One region of the Kineococcus aurantiacus genome, then DNA from elsewhere that is predicted to be linked to it. Evidence: predicted binding sites of a transcription regulator. Region 1 holds the regulator's gene; each other region holds the start of a gene.
What was found. Region 1 encodes LexA, which represses DNA repair genes until DNA is damaged. Its sites were predicted from a motif close to TCGAACANNTGTTCGA; they were not measured.
Positions count from the first base shown of each region.

Region 2: the regulator LexA is predicted to act here: its motif matches at 3,905-3,920, upstream of BJ968_RS02970 (DUF6504 family protein).
Region 3: the regulator LexA is predicted to act here: its motif matches at 2,467-2,482, upstream of BJ968_RS13845 (glycoside hydrolase family 127 protein).

Region 1 is NZ_JACCBB010000001.1:4,148,459-4,155,286, forward strand. It holds gene BJ968_RS19825 (ATP-dependent DNA helicase) at 1-1,785, shown strand, start outside; gene BJ968_RS19830 (aspartate/glutamate racemase family protein) at 1,836-2,525, shown strand; gene lexA (transcriptional repressor LexA) at 2,500-3,321, opposite strand; gene BJ968_RS19840 (DUF2277 domain-containing protein) at 3,382-3,654, shown strand; gene BJ968_RS26950 (LysM peptidoglycan-binding domain-containing protein) at 3,858-4,331, shown strand; gene nrdR (transcriptional regulator NrdR) at 4,443-4,919, shown strand; gene BJ968_RS19855 (proteasome assembly chaperone family protein) at 4,984-5,889, shown strand; gene BJ968_RS19860 (pilus assembly protein CpaE) at 5,923-6,378, opposite strand; gene BJ968_RS19865 (TraR/DksA family transcriptional regulator) at 6,449-6,799, shown strand.
Region 2 is NZ_JACCBB010000001.1:616,586-623,413, reverse strand. It holds gene BJ968_RS03000 (carotenoid biosynthesis protein) at 1-34, opposite strand, end outside; gene BJ968_RS02995 (monooxygenase) at 83-775, opposite strand; gene BJ968_RS02990 (alpha/beta fold hydrolase) at 785-1,600, opposite strand; gene BJ968_RS02985 (aminoacyl-tRNA deacylase) at 1,597-2,148, opposite strand; gene BJ968_RS02980 (PKD domain-containing protein) at 2,235-2,771, opposite strand; gene BJ968_RS02975 (DUF6318 family protein) at 3,086-3,703, opposite strand; gene BJ968_RS02970 (DUF6504 family protein) at 4,065-4,460, shown strand; gene BJ968_RS02965 (SAV_6107 family HEPN domain-containing protein) at 4,503-4,937, shown strand; gene BJ968_RS02960 (DNA polymerase III subunit alpha) at 5,027-6,828, shown strand, end outside.
Region 3 is NZ_JACCBB010000001.1:2,858,868-2,865,695, forward strand. It holds gene BJ968_RS13835 (carboxylesterase family protein) at 1-1,314, shown strand, start outside; gene BJ968_RS13840 (LacI family DNA-binding transcriptional regulator) at 1,394-2,389, opposite strand; gene BJ968_RS13845 (glycoside hydrolase family 127 protein) at 2,523-4,466, shown strand; gene BJ968_RS13850 (ABC transporter substrate-binding protein) at 4,491-5,804, shown strand; gene BJ968_RS13855 (ABC transporter permease subunit) at 5,801-6,715, shown strand; gene BJ968_RS13860 (carbohydrate ABC transporter permease) at 6,720-6,828, shown strand, end outside.

The DNA of each region.
Region 1 (6,828 bases):
GTGACCACCGCGACGCTGGCCCTGCAGGCCCAGGTCGTCGAGCGGGACCTGCCGCGGCTGGCCGCGGCCATCGCGCCGGCGCTGCACCGGGAACCGACCTGGGAGCTGCTCAAGGGGCGTGCCAACTACCTGTGCCGCAACAAGCTCGACGGCGGCTTCCCCGGCGACGACGGTGCCCTGTTCGACCTGCCGGCACCGGCCGGCGGGGCCGCGGAGGACACCGGCCGCCTCGGCCGGGAGGTCGTGCGCCTGCGGGAGTGGGCGGCCACGACCGACACCGGGGACCGCGACGACCTCGACCCCGGCGTCAGCGACCGCGCCTGGCGGCAGGTGTCGGTCTCGGCGCGCGAGTGCCTGGGCTCCCAGCGCTGCCCGGTCGCCGCCGAGTGCTTCTCCGAACGGGTCCGGGCCCGGGCCCGCGAGGTCGACGTCGTGGTCACCAACCACGCCATGACGGCCATCGACGCCATGGAGAGCAGCGGCCTGCTGCTGCCCGAGCACGACGTCCTCGTCGTCGACGAGGCCCACGAGCTGGCCGACCGCGTCACCGCCGTCGCCACCGCCGAGCTGTCCGCCGCGGTCCTGCACACGGCCTCGCGCCGGCTGCGGCGCTCGGCGGGGATCGTCTCCGACGCCCTGGACGACGCGGCCGTCGCGCTGGAGGCCGCCCTCGACGAGGCGCCCCCGGGCCGGCTGGACCGCTGGCCCGACGCCCTGGCCGACGCCGTGGTGGCCGTCCGCGACGCCTCCCGGCAGGCCCTGACCGACCTCAAGGACGCGGGGGAGTCCGCCGGCAAGGAGGAGGACCCCGAGTCGCGGGGCGCGCGCCACCTGGCGCGCGCGGCCGTCCAGGAGGTCTTCGCCGTCGCCGAGCGGCTCGCCGAGGACGTCGGCCGCGGCGCGCGGGACGGTTTCGACGTCGCGTGGGTGACGGCCGGCTCCGGCCCCGCGGCGCGTCCGCCCTCCCTGCACATCGCCCCCCTGTCGGTCGCGGGTCTGCTGCGCGAGAAGCTCTTCAGCGAGCGGACCGTCGTGGCCACCTCGGCCACGCTGACCCTGGGCGGCTCCTTCGACCCCGTGGCGGGGGCGTTCGGGCTCCGGGGGGAGAAGGGGGCGGGGACGCCCTGGACCGGGGTCGACGTCGGCAGCCCCTTCGACTACCCCCGCCAGGGCATCCTGTACGTCGCCCGGCACCTGCCGCCGCCGGGGCGCGGCGCGTCGAGCGAGGCGACGATGGACGAGCTCGCCGCGCTGGTCGAGGCCGCCGGGGGCAGGACCCTGGGGCTGTTCTCGTCCCGGCGGGCCGCCGAGGAGGCCGCCGAGGCCATGCGCCGCCGCCTGGGCACGACGGTCCTGTGCCAGGGCGACGACCGGCTGCCGAGGCTCGTGCGCGCCTTCACCGACGACCCCTCGACGTCGCTCTTCGGGACGATGTCGCTGTGGCAGGGGGTCGACGTGCCGGGGGACAGCTGCTCCCTGGTGGTCATCGACCGCATCCCCTTCCCCCGCCCGGACGACCCGCTGATGTCGGCCCGGTCCCGGGCGGTCGACGCCGCCGGCGGCAACGGGTTCCTCACGGTCTCGGTCGCGCACGCGGCCGTCCGGCTGGCCCAGGGAGCGGGGCGCCTCATCCGCGCCACCGGGGACCGGGGTGTCGTCGCGGTGCTCGACCCGCGGCTGGCCACGGCCCGCTACGGCGGGTTCCTGCGCGGGTCGCTGCCGGACTTCTGGCCCACGACGTCGACGGAGACGGTGCTGGCGGCCTTGCGTCGGCTGAGCGGGTGACGTTCGCGGTCCCGGTTCACCGGCCGGGGGCGGCGTGGCATGCTCGCTCCGTGGCCACCGTCGGCTTCCTGCACACCGCGCACGCCCACGTGCGCACCTTCAGCGACCTCCTGCGCGAACGGGACGCCACCGTCGCCGAGCGGCACCTGGTGGACACCGGCTTGCTGGCCGCCGCCCGCGAGCACGGCGCGGACGCGGTCCGGGGGGCCGTCGGGGACCGGTTGCGCCGGCTCGTCGCCGAGGGCGCCGACGTCGTGGTGTGCACCTGCTCGACCCTGGCTCCCGTCGCCAAGGCCGTGGGGGCCGAGCAGGGGCTGCGCGTCGTGCGCGTGGACCGGCCGATGGCCGAGGCCGCCGTGCTCGCCGGCCGGCGCATCGCCGTGGTGGCCTCCCTGGACGAGGCGGCCGCGACCCTGATGCCCCTGCTGCACGAGTGCGCCCGGACCACGGGGCGCGCGGTGGAGTTCGTGGAGGTCCGCTGCACCGACACCTGGTCGGCGTTCGAGTCCGGGGACCTGCTGACCTACGCCGCGGGGGTCGCCGCGGCGGTGCGGCGGGCCGTGCTGCCGCTGGACCCGCCCGTGGACGTCGTGGTGCTCGCGCAGGCGAGCATGGCCGAGGTCGCGCCGCTGCTGCGCGACCTCAGCGTGCCCGTCCTGACGTCGCCGCGGCTGGCGGTCGAGGCCGCGGTCGAGCTGGTCGAGCCCGTGGGCGTCAGAGGGAGCGCAGGACGGCGGTGACCCGCCCCAGGATGGTGGCCTCGTCACCGTCGATCGGGTCGAACAGCGGGTTGCGGGGCAGCAGCTTGACGTGGCCGTCCCTGCGCTGCAGCACCTTCACGGTGGCCTCGCCGTCGATCATGGCCGCGACCACGTCACCGTTCTCGGCCGTCGGCTGACGCCGCACCACGACCCAGTCGCCGTCGCAGATCGCCGCGTCGAGCATCGACTCCCCGACGACGCGGAGCATGAAGTGCTCACCGGCGCCGATGAGCTGGGAGGGCAGCGGGAAGACCTCCTCCACGAGCTCCTCGGCCAGGATCGGGCCACCGGCGGCGATGCGGCCCACCAGGGGCACGTAGGTGGCGGCCGGCCTGCCGTCGCGGGGGGTGCCGTCGACACCGGCGATGACGCCCCAGCCGGACTGCTGGGCGGGGGCCACGACCTCCAGGGTGCGCGGGCGGCGGGGGTCCTTGCGCAGGAACCCCAGCTTCTCGAGGGTCTTGACCTGGTGGGCGACGCTGCTGGGGCTGGTCAGGCCGACGGCCTGGCCGATCTCGCGCATGCTCGGCGGGTAGCCGCGCTGCTCGACGCACTCGCGGATGGCCTCCAGGACGCGGCGCTGCCGGTTGGTCAGGCCGTCGCGCACCAGGGGCGGGTCGGGGAACTCGTGGACCGTCCCGAGCCGTTCCGCCGCGGGTCCGCCGTCGTCGGTTCCGTCCAGCACGTCGGCCACGTCCTTCTCCCGTCCCAGGTCCTGCGGGCCCTGCGACGGACCCGGTACCGCCACGGTAGCCAGCGGACCCGCGATGCTCAAACACGTGTTCGAACGCGGCGTGTCGGCGTGTCCGTCGGACCCGCTGCCTAGGGTCGCCGCATGTGCCGGAACATCCGCCAGCTGCACAACTTCGAACCGCCCGCCACCGCCGACGAGGTCCACGCCGCGGCGCTGCAGTACGTCCGGAAGGTGGCCGGGACGACGAGGCCGTCGGCCCGCAACGCCGAGGCGTTCGAGCGCGCGGTGGCCGAGGTGGCCCACGCCACCCGGCACCTGCTCGCCGAGCTCGTGACGACGGCCCCGCCCAAGGACCGGGAGGTCGAGGCGTCCCGGGCCCGCGAGCGGGCGGCCCGGCGGTACGGGGCCGGCTGAGGCGCCCGCCCGCGCACCCGCCCCGGCACCGGTGCCGGGCGTCCGCGCAGGTCGGGCCACGTGTCGGTGGTCGGTGGCAGCGTCGACCGGCGTCGGCCCCCGCTCCCGGGGGTTGCGTCCCGCCGTTCGAGCGGTGGTAGAACAGACGCGCCGCCTCGAACACCCGTTCGATCGCGGTGCCGCCGAGATGGAGGTCCGCGCTCGTGAGCACCACCGCCCTCGCCCCCCAGCTGCCCCTGCCCCGCCGCGCCACCTCGCCCCGCGACCTGACCCCGGTCCTCACCACGGCGCTGACCCCCGCGCCGCCGCGGGCGTGCCGCGGCGCGCGCCGCCGGGGCACCGTCCGCGCCCACCGCACCGCCGCGCTCCGCCCGGCCGCCCCGCTGCGCCTGACCCGCCGCGGTCGCTTCCTCCTGACGTGCACGGCCGCCACCGCGCTGACCGGCGCCGTCCTCGCGGTCACCGGCGCGCTGACGGGGGCCTCCGCCGGTGCCGAGCGCGCGCCGGTCCCCGCCGTCCACACCGTCCTGCCCGGCCAGACCCTGTCGGGGATCGCGGCGCAGTGGGCGCCCGCGCAGGACTGGCGCGAGGTCGCCGACGAGATCGTCGAGCTCAACGCCCTGCCCTCGATGACGGTGCAGGCCGGTCAGCGGCTGGTCCTGCCGGCGCGAGGCTGAACCGTGCCCGCCCCCGCCCGCCGGACCCCGCCGGTTGCCCGGTGCACCGTGCTCGACGTACGGTCGAGGCTGGACCAGAGCTGTCGTCCGGTCGCGGGGGAGGAAGTCGGGGTGCACTGCCCGTTCTGTCGGCACGAGGATTCCCGTGTCGTGGATTCGCGGACGACCGACGACGGGACGTCCATCCGTCGCCGGCGCCAGTGCCCGAACTGCTCCAAGCGGTTCAGCACCGTCGAGACGGCGAGCCTGACCGTCGTCAAGCGCTCGGGGGCTCCTGAACCGTTCAGCCGCGCCAAGATCGCCTCCGGAGTGCGCAAGGCCTGCCAGGGCCGCCCCGTCAGCGAGGACGACATCGCCCTGCTGGCCCACCGCGTCGAGGAGGCCGTGCGCGCCCAGGGCGCCGCGGAGATCGACGCCCACCAGATCGGGCTGGCCACGCTGCCGTTCCTGCAGGAGCTCGACGAGGTCGCCTACCTGCGCTTCGCCTCGGTCTACCAGGCCTTCGACTCCCTGGCCGACTTCGAGAAGGCCATCGACCGGTTGCGCACCGAGCGCCAGGCCGGGTTGCAGGCGGCAGTCACCCCCTGATCCCGCGCCGGCCCCGCGCGGACCCCGCGTCCGTCCGGCACCGGGCGGGGGCGATGATGGCCGGATGCTGGATCCCGCCTCCCTGTACTCCTACGAGGGTGAGCGCCCGTCCCTGGTCGAACCCCCTCTCGTCGTGGCGCTGTCCGGTTTCATCGACGCCGGCAACGCCGTGCGGCAGACCGTGGACCACCTCCTCGAGACCTGCCGCCACGAGGTCGTTGCCACCTTCGACGTCGACCAGCTCCACGACTACCGCGCCCGGCGCCCCACCATGACCTTCGGCGGCCAGAACTGGCTGGAGGTCGAACCGCCGCGCCTGCGCGTGCTGCGGGTCTTCGACGAGGAGGGCTCCTCGCTGCTGCTGCTGACCGGTCCCGAGCCCGACGTGCAGTGGGAGCGCTTCACCGCCGCCGTCTGGAACCTCGCCGACGAGCTGGGGGTCGGGCTGACGATGGTCCTGTCGGCCGCGCCCACCGCGGTGCCGCACACGCGGCCCAGCGGCGTCACCGCCAGCGCCAGCCGCCCCGAGCTGCTGGACGGCTACCGCACGTGGGACGTCGAGGCCCAGGTGCCCGGTCACGCCGCGGCGCTGCTGCACCTGCGCGGCTCCCAGGCCGGCCGCGACGTGGTCTCGGTCCTGGCGCACGTGCCGCACTACCTCGGCGGCAGCGACTACCCCGACGCCGCCGCCGTCCTGGTGCGCACGCTGTCGGGGGCCACCGGGGTGGGGGTCCCGGTGCAGTCGCTGCTGGAGGCGGCCTCCCAGACCCGCGTCGAGGTGGACCGGCAGGTCGCGGAGTCCCCCGAGGCCGCGGCCGTCGTGACGGCCCTGGAGGAGCAGTACGACGCCTTCGGCGACGAGGGCCGCGGCACGAGCGCCGCCAGCGCCTTCCTGCCCACGGCCGACGAGCTGGGCGAGGAGTTCGAGCGGTTCCTGGCCAAGCACGAGGAGGACACCGACGAGGGGTGAGGCCCGGCGGGGGACCGCCGGGCCGGCGGCGTCTCAGGCCGGCAGCGTCGCGCCGTCGGTCCCCACGCTGCCGCCGTCGGCGCCCGACAGGTGGTGCAGCAGCGCCAGCGCGTAGGCGTCGGAGGCGTCGGCGGCTTCGAAGGCGTCCGCGCCCGCCTCGTCGAGCAGCAGCACCCGGTGCACCGTGCCGTCGCCGACGTCCCGCCGCTCCAGGCGCGTGAAGCGGTCCCCGAGCAGCTCCCGCAGCTGGTGCTCGGCGGGCAGCCAGCACGCCTCGGGCTGGTCCACGGAGTCCAGCGCCCACTCGGTCGTGCCGTTGAAGCCGATGACCTGGCCGCCGGGGTGGTCGTGGACCTCGATGGTCATGTCCGACAGCGTGAACACGTCCGAGTCCATGTCCCGGTTCGGGATCACGAACCGGTCGCCCGAGGCGGGTCGCCACGGCAGGCCGGCGTGCTTGAGGCGCAGGGCGAGATCGACGGAGATCACCCGCCCAGCATGGACCCACGGGGCACCCCCGTCGTGCTGGAACGGCCGCGGCACGGTAGGAACGTCCTTCATGGACGACAGCTCCCTCGACCTCGACGCCGCCCGCGAGCGGCTGCTCACCATGCAGCGCGACCTGCGGGCCAGCATCGACGACCTCACCGCACGGCTGGAGTCCGGGAGCACCCCCGACGCCGCCGAGGGCGGCCAGGACGCCGGGGACATGGGTTCCCACGAGCAGCAGGCCGCCGAGAACGAGGGCCTGCTGGAAGGCGCGCGCCGCCGCCTCGACAGCGTCGAGGACGCCCTCAAGCGGCTGGACGAGGGCACCTACGGCCTGTCCGTCGTCTCCGGCCGCCCCATCCCCCCCGAGCGCCTCGAGGCGCTGCCCGACGCCGCGACGCTGGTGGACGAGCAGGTCTGAGCCGGCGCCCGCCCGTGCGGGTGCGGCCG
Region 2 (6,828 bases), 3.5 Mb from region 1:
CGCCGGAAAGGGTTCGGAGCAGCGTCGAGGGCACGGCCAGCACTCTAGGGACGCCGTCCGACACCTCCGACACGGGCCGACGTCAAGGGGTCCGGCCGTCGAGGGTGCCCCGCACGTCCACGACGCCGAACCGGGCGAACAGCTCCTCGGCGTACCAGCCCTCCCGGGGCGTGCGGTTCATGACGTCGCGGTGCGCGGGGCCGCGGTGGGCGAACTCCCGCAGCGCCTCGGTCGACTCCCACACCGAGAACGTGCCCTGGTAGCCCAGCGGGGCCTCGCCGATCCCGATCGCGCAGCGCAGCCCGGGGACGGTGTGCAGCTCCTGCGCCACGGGGGGCACCGACCGCCAGAACGAGGCCGCCCGCGCCGGGCGCAGCCGCGCCCGCGTGAGGGAGGCGACCGGTCCGGCCACCGCCCCGCCCGCGTCCGCGCCGAAGGGCTCCCGGCCCGACCACCGGCCGCGGCTGCTGCGCGGGGCGAGGCGGAACTGGACGCGCTCGCGGGCGATGCCGGCCCAGGCGCGGGCGGTCCGGGACCCCTCGAACGCCTCGGCGTCCTCCCGCGCGTCCCAGGCCACCAGCGCGGCCCAGCGCAGGGGGTCGGCGTCGCGGACGGTGAACGTGCGGCCGTCGCCGGTGCCCAGCATCTTCGCGAACCGCGCCCCCGGGAGCCGGCCGAGCAGCGGCCGGTCGGCCGCCATCCGCCACAGCGCGCGGGGGACGTCCCGCGCCCCCACGGTCCACACGTCGAGGGTCACGAGGTCCGGGGCGCTCACCCGCGGAGGCTACCCGCGGCAGGTGCTCTCGACCTGTTCGCGCACCACGCGGGCGCAGTCGGCGGGCCGGTCCCACGTCGGGACGTGCCCGCAGTCGGGCCACTCGATCCAGCGCGCGTGCGCCGGGGCGCAGGAGCGCCGGCAGTACCCCGGCGGCAGGACCCGGTCCCGCCCGCCCGCCACCACGGTCACCGGCGCGCGCACTTCCCCGGCGCGGGTGAAGGCCCCCGCCGCGATGCCGGCGTCCGCGGCGACGTAGCCCGGTGCCGTCGCGATGGCGGTCAGCGCCTCCCGGACCACCTCGACGGGCAGGGCCCGCGGCGCGGTGCTCGTGGCCGCCAGCGCGAGCGTCACCCCCAGCCGCGTCGTCGCGACCTGCCCGGGCAGGCGCCCGGCCCACCGCGCGAACTGCTGCCCCGTCGGCACCAGCGGGGGACGGCGGCGCGGAGTGGTCCACAACCCGGCCGGGGTGAAAGCGGTGACGTCCGCGACCACGCCGTCCCGCTCCCCGGCGGCGGCCTCCAGCGTGATCCAGCCGCCGAGGGAGTGACCCACCAGGTGCACCCGCTCACCCTGGGCCGCGGCGAAGCGCCGCAGCCGCGCACCGAGGGCGGCCGGCGTCATGCCCGCCGGCGGGACGGGCGGGGCCTGGCCGTGGCCGGGCAGGTCGAGCACGAGGAGCCGGTGGTCCTCGGCCAGCCGCGGCACCAGCAGCGACCACGCCGAGGCTGCGCCCCCCAGGCCGTGCACGAGGACCAGCAGGGGGTGCGAGGGGTCGGAGGACCCGGCGCGGTGGACGGCGAAGCCCTCGACCAGCCCGGTCATCCCAGTTCGACGGGGTGCCCCCCCGTCAAGCGCAGCAGCTCGTCGTAGCGGGTGCGGAACACCGCGTGCGGGTGACCCGCCGGGACCCAGATCTCGGGCTGGGGCGCCAGCGCGACGTCCACGTACGTCGGCAGCGGCTCGGCCAGCGACAGGGGGGAGGCCGACCCCAGGACCGAGCCGGTGCGGCGCAGCACGTCGGCGTCCCCGTCGCGGAACAGCTCCGGCTCGCACAGGACGGCGGCCAGCGAGGGCAGGAAGAGGGGGTGGGCGGCCGAGGAGATGACGAACAGGTGCTGGTCGGCGCGGGTGCGCAGGACGGCGGTCATCGCGATCGCCGCCACCGGCACCCGCAGGTGGCGGGCCAGGTCCGCGGGGTCCTGGAGGGAGGCCGGCACCTCCCGCACCTCACCGGCCGCGTCGAGGTCGACGAGGGCCTCCGCGGTGCACTCGACCACCGGCAGCTGCAGCACCGTCGGGGACTGCTCGGGGGGCGGACCCGTCAGGGAACCACCGCCCGCGGGGGGTTCCTGACGCGACGTCCACCTCATGCCCCCTCACCGTAAGACCGTTCCCGCGGCACGTCGCGCCGAGCGGCTCCGCCCTCCCGCCCGAGACCCTCGGGGCGGCCCGCCCCTCAGCGGTCCGGGGCGACGAGGACGTTGCGTCCCGCCAGGACGTGCACGGCCACCGGCGCCGAGGTCGTCGTCGCCGTCCCCTCGACGGGCCGGTACGGCAACCCCGCGATCGTGTACTCCCCGGCCCACGTCGTGGTGAGGGTGATCGCGTGGTCGCCCGCCGCGGTGTAGGTGTGCGTCAGCGTCTGGTGCGGGTACGGCCGCCCCGGGTCGTCCGTCGGCCCCACCACCGCCCCGTCCCCGAGGGTCCACGTCCACGACACCGGGGTCGCCCGGATCGTCACCGGGAACCCCAGCACGGTCGTGTCCCGGGTGACCGTCCCGCCCGTCGTGGTGAGGATGAGCGGGACGTTGAGCAGGGCCTCGCCCGTGCCCGGCTGCAGGTTCACCGGGCTTGGCGGGAGACCGACGCGCTGGAGGTCGGCGACGGTGACGGTGGGGATGGTGACGGCGGCCGCACCCCCGTTCCCCGCCGCGACGCACTGCATGTCTCCCGCCGCCCACGTCCCGTCGAGCCCCTTGGTCCACGTGGTCATCAGGGTGCTGTCGGCGACGCACGGGCCGAGGTCCACGCCGCACCCGATGCCCTGACCCGGAGCGCCTCCGGTGTCCACGCGGCAGGAAGGCTTTTTGATCGTTTGAGGCGGCGGTGCAGTTGAAACCTTCTTGCGCCCGCTGTACCAGTCAGGCGTTCTAGAACCTGAAATTTTCTTGCTAGCGCCTACTGATATCGACGAGCCGTTCCCTCTTGCCCAGTTGCTGCTTTGTGCATGAGCAGGTGCAGCGGTGAGTTGAACGACTCCGAGTAGGGTCAAGAGGGCGCTGGCTGCAATCCTGGGGATCTTTCCAATCACTGTGCTTCCCAAACAAGCCAGTGGTTGTCGACCCACTTCAACCACAAGTAGAAACTCGCGTCAGTCGCTCCTGGCGCTTCATCGATGACCGTCCCGCCTCGATCAATGACAGAATGTGCAGGTCGATCTACGTAGACCTGCATTTGAGAGTCGCCAGTGGCCGGCTCCCACGATCCGAACTCGATCTTTCGAAATTGCGTCTCAAGTCCGTCGTGTGAATAGCCGTGAGCGAGGTAGAAGGACACCTCGCGCACGTCGTCATCGCAGGCAGCGCAGTCAGGGGCGGAAATCGAGCGCAAAACCTCCACGTCCCCAGAATTGCGCGAGTAGTTCAGGACTTGGACGTAGTAGATCGCGAACGCCCCGCTCCCTTCCTGGGAGAACTCCTTCCCCAGCTCCGACAGCTCCGGCACCGGCAGGTCCCGGGTCGCCGTCGGGCTCGGCGTGGCGCTCGCGCTCACCTCCGGGGTCGGCTCCGCCGCCTCGCCGGGTGCCGCCATCGCTGCCGTCGCCCTCGCGGCCGGCGTCCCCGGGGCGTCCGGGGAGCCGTTCGAACACCCGGCGAGCAGGGCCGCTGCGGCGAGGGGTGCGAGGAGGGCGGGGAGGCGGATCACCGCGGCACCGTCCCACGCCGCGCGCTCGCGGGGAGGCCGCCGGGGCCCCGCTGTGGACAACTCGTCGGCCGTTCGGGTGACCCCTGGCGGGCCCTCGCAGACCGGTCACCCCGTGTCTCCTGGTGGCCGCTCTGCGTCGTGTGGACAACCCGGTTCGGCGTTGACGGGTCCTGAGGGCCGTGGTGTAGCTTCGAAACGTGTTCGAACCGGTGTTCGAACACGAGGCCGCCCGAGGTGCGGTCCGGGGAGAGGGGAAGCTCCGCGGGCCGCGCCCGGGCGTGTCCTCGCGGGCCGCTTCCCCCGGCTCGCCGCGTCGCGCGTCCTGCCGCGGCGCCGGCTCGAGTGGGGAGGGTGAACGACGGTGCGACGGTTCTCCGACGAGGTGCACGTGCGGTCCGCCGAGGCGGGTGGCACCCCGACCCAGTTCGTCTGGCGCGGCAGGCTCTACGTGGTGCGCGAGGTCCTGTCCCGGTGGCGCGAGCGCAGCGCCTGGTGGGAGCACGACGCGGTGGCCGCCGTCCACGGGAACGCCCCCCGCGCCGGGGAGGGACCGCGGCCGAGGCGCCCGGTGCTCGAGATCGGCGACCTCGAGCGGGAGGTCTTCCGCGTCGAGGCCAGTGTCGGCCGCATGGGGGGGGCCGGAGTGTACGACCTCGCCCGGCCCGTGACGCTGGGTACGGCGGTCGTGTCGGAGGGCAGTGCTACTTCTTCTCCCGAACCGTCCGAGGACTGGCAACTGCTGCGCGTCAGCGACTGAGACCGGCCGACGACACCGACCGCACGACCGGAGGAGAGATCGATGCCCACCTTCGACGTCCCCGCTGGCGTCCCCCGTCCGCTGACCACGGCTGCCCTGGACCTCCTGGCCCGGTGCGAGGACGAACTGCTCGCCGCGCTGCGGACCGAGGACGTGGCCGAACGCTACGTCCACGCCCACCTCGCCGCGTTGCGGGCCGGGGCCGCGCTCGTCGCCGTCAACGGCCGCCCCGCCCGCGGCCGTCGCAGCGGTGGCCCGCGCAGCGTGTGGGAGATGCTGCCCGCCTACGACCCCGCCCTGCAGGCGTGGGCCGACCGGTTCGCGGCGACCGCCCCGGTGCGCGCCGCCGTCGAGGCCGGCCGGGTCGGCGCCGTGGACCAGGCCGCGGCCGACGGCCTGCTCGCCGACGCCGAACGGTTCCACCGCCTCGTGGAGTCGGTGCTGGGGCTCAGCGCCGTCCAGCCGCTGGCCGGCTGAGGCCGCGGCGCCACCCGCCGCCACCAGGACCACAAGAACCCGCAACACCCCGGCCTTCCCCACGGGCACGTTCGAAGGACGTCCCACCCATGGCCACCACCGCGCGCACCGCGGCCCCGTTCCCCCACCTGCACGTCGCCTCCGGGTACTCCCTGCGCCACGGCACCTCCACCCCCGCGGACCTCGTCGGCCGCGCCGCCGAGCTGGGCCTGTCGACCCTCGCCCTCACCGACCGGGACGGGCTGTACGGCGCCGTGAAGTTCGTCCGTGCCTGCAGCCAGGCGGGCCTGCGTCCCGTCCTTGGCGTCGACCTGGCCACCGCCCCGACCGGGCTGGTGCGGGGGCTGCCCGCCTGGGCCGACCCCTCGGTCGCGGTCCGCCGCACTTCCCGGGCCCCGGTCCGCGGTGGGGCCGCCGTCGACCTGAGGTTCCCCCGCGTCACCGTCCTGGCCCTCGGCGCCGCCGACGCCGGGGCGGGCGCCGGCTGGGCGGCGCTGTGCCGGCTGGTCAGCGCCACCCACCTCGGTGGCCGGCGCGGGAAACCGGTGAGCAGCGTCGAACTCGTCGCCGGGCACGCGCACCGACCCGACGGCCGGCCCGCGCTGGCCGTCCTGCTCGGGCCCGGTTCCGAACTCGGCCGGGCGCTGCTGGCCCGCCGCGAGGACCTCGCGAGCGCCGTCCTGCGGCGCTGGCGCGACCTCCTGCCGACCGGTTCCCTGCACCTCGAGGTCGTCTGCCACCACTCCGCCCCGGGGACCGCCGGCAGCCTCGAGCACGCCGCCCGGGTCCTGGCCTTCGCCCGCCGGTCAGCGGTCCCCGCGGTCCTGACCGCCGCCGTGCGGTCGGCCGGTCCGGAAGGGGCGGTGACCGCCGACCTGCTCGACGCCGTCCGCCGGCTGGTGCCGCTGGGGGTCAGGCACACCGACCGGGTCAGCGGTCAGGGGCACCTGCTGCCCACCGAGGACGCGGTCCGCACGGCCGCCGACGTCGCCCGCGCCGCCGGTGAACCGCCCGCGGCCGCCGAGCTCCTCGCCGCCACCCACCTCCTGGCCGCGCGCGCCGTGCAGGACCCGGCGACCGACCTCGGCATCGGGGCCCACCACCTGCCCGACCCGGCCGCGCTCGGGCTCGCGGTGGGGGCCGACCGGGACGCCGTCCTGAGGGCGCGCTGCGAGGCCGGCGTCACCCGGCGCTACCCGGCGGCCGGCGCGGAGCTGCGGTCCCGGGTCCTGCGCCGCCTCGACGACGAGCTCGCGACCATCCGCGCGGTCGGTTTCGCCAGCTACTTCCTCACCGTCGCCGACGTCTGCGACCTCACCCGGGCCCTGGGGGTCAGGGTCGCCGCCCGGGGCTCGGGCGCCGGCAGCCTCGTCAACCACCTGCTGGGGATCTCCGACGTCGAGCCGCTCGGGCACCGCCTGCTCATGGAGCGGTTCCTCAACCCCCTGCGCGCGCAGCTGCCCGACATCGACCTCGACGTCGAGTCCGCGCGCCGCGAGGACGTCTACGAGGCGATCCTCGACCGGTTCGGCGGGGAACGGGTCACGTGCGTGTCGATGGTGGACAGCTACCGCGTCCGGCACGCCGTGCGCGACGTCGGCGCGGCCCTCGGGCTGCCCCCGGTCGAGGTCGACGCCATCGCCACCGCGTTCCCGCACCTGCGCGCCCGCGACGCCCGCACCGCCGTCGCCGAGCTGCCCGAACTGCGGCGCAGCGGCCTGGACGACGAACGCCTCGACGTGTTCTTCGACCTCGTCGAACGGCTCGACGGACTGCCCCGGCACGTGGCCCTGCACCCGTGCGGCGTGGTGCTGTCCAACCCCGGGCTCCTGGACCGGACCCCGGTGGAGGCCAGCTGGAAGGGCTTCCCCATGAGCCAGTTCGACAAGGA
Region 3 (6,828 bases), 1.3 Mb from region 1:
CCGATCGTGTTCCCGGTGGACACGCCGGGGTACACGGGGCAGGCGGCCCCGGGGGAGTACCGGTACGAGGACGTCGCGGCGACGGTGTCGGCCGGTCTCGTGCACGTCGTCGCGGGGCTGCGCGGCACCGACACGAACGCCGACGGCTACGACGGCAACGCGCCGTGGGGGGTGGCCGACCTGAAGGCCGCGGTCCGGTACGTGCGGGCCAACGCGGGCGCGGTCCCGGGCAGCACCGACCGCGTCGTCCTGTACGGGCACAGCGGCGGCGGGGCGCAGACGGCCGTGGCGGGGGCGTCGGGGGACGCGGCGGAGTTCGAGCCGTACCTGCGGGCGCTGGGGGCGGCGGCGACGTCGGACGCCGTGGCGGCCGCGGTGTGCTGGTGCCCCATCACGAGCCTGGGGTCGGCGAACGCCGCGTACGAGTGGAACATGGGGCAGTTCTCCACCGACGGGACCCGCGCGCCGGGGACGTGGACCGCCCGGTACTCCCGGGACCTGGCCGCGCGCTACGCCGGGTACGTCAACGGCCTGGGGCTGACCGACGAGGCGGGGAACGCGCTGACGCTGACCGCCTCGGCGCAGGGGGTGGACCTGGCCGGCAGCTACCACGACTTCGTCCTGGCGGCGCTGGGCACGTCGCTCACCCGGTTCCTGGCGACGACGCCGTTCCCGCACACCCCGGCGGGGTCGTCGACGGCGTACGCGACCGCGGCGGACTACGTCGCGGGCCTCGACGGCGGCACCGGGTGGGTGAGCTACGACCCGGCGGCGCAGCGGGCCACCGTGCGCGACCTCGGCGGGTTCGTGCGCAGCCAGAAACCTCCGACGAAGGACGTCGGGGCCTTCGACGGGGTGGACCGGGGTGCGACCGAGAACGCCGTGTTCGGCCGCGGCACGCGGAACCTGCACTTCTCGCAGCTCGCGCACGACGTCGTCGAGGCCGGTGAGCAGGAGTACGCCGCGCTGGGGGGCTGGGAGGAGGGTTTCTCCGCGTCGGCCTACGCCTCGGACCTGGAGCAGACCGACAGCGCCGGTCAGGACGCCGCATCCCGGGTCGCCGCGTACGACCCGTTGCACTTCCTCGCCGACGACCACCCCGGCGCCTCGCTCGCCCCGCACTGGCGGATCCGGACGGGGCTCACCCAGGGGGACACCGCGAGCACCGTGGAGCTGAACCTGGCCGCGGCCCTGCGGGGGCGGGGGGTGGACGTCGACTTCGCGACCGTGTGGGGTGTCGGCCACACGGAGGCGGAGGAGACGGGCGACCACACGGAGAACTTCGTCGCGTGGGTGCGGGACCGGTTCAGCTGACCCCGGCCTGACGCGCGGCCGCCCACCCCCACCGGACCCGAGCCCCGCCCGGTGATCGATCACCGGGAGGGGGTGGGGGTCAGACCGCGACGGTGGACTCGCGGACGACGAGGCGGGTCGGCATGGTCGTGGTGCCGGGGGAGGGGTCGCCGGCCACGGCTTCCAGCAGCAGTTCCCCGGCGCGCCGGCCCAGGGCCTCCAGGCCCAGGTTCACGGTCGTCAGCGGTGGGCGGGAGGCCAGGGCGATGACGTCCCAGTCGTCGAACCCGACGACGGCGACGTCCTGCGGCACCCGGCGCCCGGCGTCGCGCAGCCCGTCGCAGACCCCGCGGGCGATCTGGTCGCTGCCGCAGGTGACGGCGTCGACGTCGGGGTGCCGGCGCAGCAGCAGGTCCGCGGCCAGCCGTCCCCACCGCTCGCTCCAGTCCCCGTGCAGCACCGGGCCCACGAGCGCCCCGCCCGCGGTCCGCTCCACCGCGGCGCGCCGGACCTGGGTGGCGTGGTGGTCGGCCGGGCCGGTGACGTGGGCGACGCGGCGCCGGCCGAGGTCGAGGACGTGCTGGACGGCGGCGGTGGCCCCGCCGGCCTGGTCGGCGACGAGGGAGGTGTCGCGCGGGTCCTGGGAGGGGGTGAAGGCGTAGACGACGGGGACGGGCGCGGCCAGCCGGGGGCGGGGGTCGGTGCGGCGGCCGGTGACGATGATGCCGTCCACGCGCCGGGCCAGGAGGGTGCGCAGGTAGTGCTGCTCGCGCAGCGGGTCGTCGCGGCTGTCGCACAGCAGGACGCTCATCTCCCCGGCGCCGAGGGCGTTCTCGGCGCCGAGCATGACGGGGATGGAGAAGCGGCCGAAGCTGTCGGTGGTGATGAGCCCGACGGTGTAGCTGCGGCCGGAGGACAGCCCGCGCCCGAGGGGGTCGGGGGTGAAGCCGAGCTGCTCGGCGGCGCGGCGCACCCGCTCGCGCGTCTCGGCGCGCAGCTGGCCGGTGCCGTTGAGGGCCTTGGAGGCGGTGCCGGCCGAGACGCCCGCCAGCGCCGCGACGTCCACGATCCGTGCCGGAACGACGCTTTCCGTCACCATCGACCTCCAAGTCCGGGGATTCGCAGCAGGTTACCGCGTCTTGACGGCGGCGGGAGCGAGTCCTACGGTCATCGCAGAAAACGTGTTCCGACTTTTCCGGGCACCGCTTCCCGACCTCGATGGAGAGCTGATGACCAGCACGACCGCTGGACCCGCCGTGACCAACGCCCCCGCCGCGCCGACCGCCGCGGCCGCCGTCGCGCTGCACCCCGTCCCCCTCGGCGCCTCGCGCAGCACCGCCGGGTTCTGGTTCGACCGCATGCAGGCCAACCGCCGCCAGGCCCTGCGCACCGGCTACGAGAAGCTCGAGACGGCCGGGAACCTGCGCAACCTGCGCATCGCCGCGGGCCGGGAGCAGGGCGAGGTCAAGGGCCCGATCTTCATGGACTCCGACGTCTACAAGTGGCTCGAGGCCGCCGGGTGGGAGTACGGGCGCGAGGCCGACGAGGAGGTCCTCGGCTGGATCCGCGAGATCACCGACGTCGTCGCCGCCGCCCAGGCCCCCGACGGCTACCTCGACTCCGTGCAGCAGGTCCGCGGGAAGGGCGAGCGCTACACCGGCCTGCACTGGAGCCACGAGCACTACTGCGCCGGGCACCTGTTCCAGGCCGCCGTCGCGGTCCACCGCAGCACCGGCGAGACCGGGCTGCTCGACGTGGCCGTGCGCCTGGCCGACCACCTCGTCGCCACCTTCGGGCCCGGCCGCAACGAGGAGGTCGACGGGCACCCCGTCGTCGAGATGGGCCTGGTCGAGCTGTACCGCGAGACCGGGAAGCAGGAGTACCTGGACCTGGCCCGCTGGTTCGTCGACGCCCGCGGCCACGCCAGCATCCAGGCCGAGCACGGCGCCGACCCCACGTACTTCTCCGACCGCGTCCCCGTGCGCGAGGCGACCAGCCCCGAGGGCCACTCGGTGCGGGCGGTGTACTTCACCGCCGGCGCCGCCGACGTGGCCGCCGAGACCGGCGACACCGAGCTGCGCGACGCCCTCGTGCGGCAGTGGGAGGGGATGCTCGCCTCCAAGACGTACGTCACCGGCGGCATCGGCTCGCGCTGGGACTGGGAGCAGTTCGGCGACCACCACGAACTCCCGCCGGACCGCGCCTACGCCGAGACGTGCGCCGCCATCGGCAGCGTCCAGTGGACCTGGCGGCTGCTGCTGGCCACCGGGGAGGCCCGGTACGCCGACCTCGTCGAGCGCACCCTCTACAACGCGTTCCTGCCCGGGGTCTCCCTGGCCGGGACGGAGTACTTCTACGTCAACGCCCTGCAGCTGCGCCACGGCGCCCACGCCGAGGAGGAGCGCAGCGTCGCGAACGGCCGGCGGCCGTGGTTCGACTGCGCCTGCTGCCCGCCGAACATCATGCGCACGCTGTCCTCGCTGGACGCCTACGTCGCCACGCGCTCGGAGACCGGCGGGGTGCCCGGCGTGCAGGTCCACCAGTACACGACGGGCACGATCGAGGCGGCCGGGGCGAGCCTGCGGGTCACCACCGACTACCCGTGGGACGGGACCGTCCGCGTCGAGGTCGAGCGCAGCCCCGGGGAGTTCGAGCTGGCCCTGCGCGTGCCGGCCTGGGCGCAGGGCGCCTCGGCCACCGTGGCCGGGACCGCGCTCGACGTGACCCCGGGGGAGTACCTGCGGGTGCGCCGGGAGTTCGCCGCCGGCGACGTCGTGGAACTGGTCCTGCCGATGACCGTGCGCGTCGTGGAGGCCGACCCCCGCGTCGACGCCGTCCGCGGCAGCGTCGTCGTCGAGCGCGGCCCGCTGGTGTACGCCGTCGAGCAGGCCGACCTGCCCGACGGCCTGCCCGCCGACGACGTGCGCGTCCGGGTCGCCGAGGTGCGCACCGCGCAGGCCGAGCACCGCCCCGACCTGCTCGAGGGCGTCACCGTCCTGCACCTGCCGGTGCACGCCGCGCTCGCGGCGGGCACCACCCCGCTGTACCGCCCGGCCGGGGACGACCCGGCTCCGCAGGCGGCGGCCGAGACGCAGGTCGTCCCGGCCATCCCCTACTACGCGTGGGCCAACCGGGACCTCGGGGCCATGCGCGTCTGGTTGCCGCGGGCCTGAGGCCCGGGTTCTGGAGGAGGTGCGATGGAGCTCCACCGCAGGGACGTCCTCGGGCTGGGCGGGCTCGCCGCCCTGGCAGCGCTGCTGCCGGGGTGCGCGTCCGCCCTGCCCGAGGCGGACGTCAGCGCCGCCGGTTTCGGTCAGGACGCCACCGGGACCGTGCGGCTGTGGTGCCGGGCCGCGACGGTCGTCGGGGTCCGGCAGGTCGTCGACGCGTTCAACGCCTCCCAGGACGCGGTGACCGTCGAGGTCACCCCCGTCCTGGACGGGCAGTACGTCACCAAGCTCGCCACCGCGATCCGGGGCGGGAACGTGCCCGACATCGTCGACATCGACGACATCAACTCGATGCTGTTCATCTACCGCGACTCCTTCACCGACCTGACGCCGCTGGTGCAGCAGCTCGACTTCGCCGCGCAGCTCAACCCCGGCCAGCTCGGCCTGGCGACGCGGGACGGCAAGCACTACGGCGTCCCCTACATCGCGGACAACTCGGCGCTGTTCTACAACACCGAGCTGTTCGAGCGGGCCGGTCTGGACCCGCTGGAGCAGACCCAGGACCTCGACGGGCTGCTGGAGGCCGCGCGGGCGATCGGCGCCCTCGGGGACGGCACCTACGGCTGGTCGGTCGACGCGAACGCCGCGGGCATCCTCGGGTTCGTCGTCCAGCCGCACATCTGGGCGGCGAAGGCCCCGAACATCGTCGGCGACGTCGGGGAGCAGCGCGGGGCGATGGCCGGCAACGACGCCGTGCGCCGCACGTTCGAGTTCTACCGGACGCTGTGGACCGAGGAGCTGATGCCGAAGAACAACTTCGCCGGCGACGGCTCGCGCTGGGGCGCGGACTTCCGGGACGGCACGGTCGGGATGATCCCGGCGAACTTCTCCGTCGCGGTGCTCAACGCCGCGCCGGAGATGCAGGCCAAGACCGGGGTCGTGCTGCTGCCCGGCCCCGACGGCGGCCGGGCGACCTTCGCCGGCGGGGACAACCTCTGCATCCCGCGCGGGGCGGCGAACGCCTCGGGCGCGTGGCAGTTCGCCAAGTTCGCCCTCGACCTGCCGCAGCAGACGAAGCTGCCCGCCGGCGGGTACATCCCCGTCCGCTCCGACGCCGCGACCCCGCAGTACCGGCAGGAGTTCCCGCTGGCCGTCGCGCCGCTGGACGGGATCGCGGGGGCCTACGCCCCCACGACGCTCGCCTACAACCTGCTGTTCAACCAGCAGGACTCGCCGTGGATCGCGGCGTTCCGCCGGGCCGTCTTCGACGGGGACCTGGACGGGGCGCTGGCCCAGGGCCAGAAGGACTTCGACCGCATCCTGGAACAGGCGCAACTGTGAGCACCCTCACCCGTGACCCGGCGTCCCTCGACCGCAACCCCAGGTCCCTCACCCACCCCGCCCGCACCGGGCTCCTGCTGACCCTGCCGGCGCTGGCGTTCGTCACGGTCTTCGTCCTGGTGCCGCTGGCCTTCGCGGTCTACATGTCGCTGACGAACTGGCCGCTCATCGGTTCCTACGACTTCATCGGCCTGGGCAACTACGCCGCCATCGCCTCCGACCCGGTCTTCTGGAAGTCGGTGGGCTACACGCTCGTCTACACCGCGGTCGTCACGCTGCCCATCCTCGTCCTGGGGTACGTCCTGGCCGTGGTCGTGCGCAGCAACCGGCGCTTCTCCACGGTGTTCCGGACGATCTTCTTCGTCCCCTACGTCGTGGGCCTGACGACGCTGAGCTTCCTCATGGTGCTGGAGGCGCAGCCGGGCTCCGGCATGGTCAACGTCGTGCTGGAGACGCTGGGGATCACCGACGGGACGACGGCCTGGCTGGCCGACGGGCCGCTGGCCACCGGCCTGATCTGCGTGATGATCGTGTGGGCCGTCTCGGGCCTGACGATGGTCCTGCTCATGGGCGGCATGCAGGGCATCCCGCGCGACGTCTACGAGTCCGCCGAGATGGACGGGGCCTCGTGGTGGCAGCGCGAGCGCAGCATCACGATCCCCATGCTGCGCCGCACGATCGCGATGAGCCTGGTCATCTCCGTCATCGGATCCCTGCTGGCCTTCACCCAGTTCTACGTCCTCACCCGCGGCGGCCCGGGCACGGACACCCAGACCGTCGTCATGTACGTCTACCAGCGCGGTTTCGTGCAGCTGCAGCTCGGCGCCGCGTCCGCCCTGTCCATCGTCCTGGTCGTCGTCATCGGCCTGGTGACCGCGGCCCAGTTCCGGCTGCTGCGCGAGAAGGAGTGACCCGATGGCCACGTTGACGAGGGCGGGCCGCCCGCAGGACCTGCGGGTGCGGCGGACGGGGACGGGCGGCGCACCGGCCGCGGGCCGGGCCGAGACCCGCACGAAGCTGACGC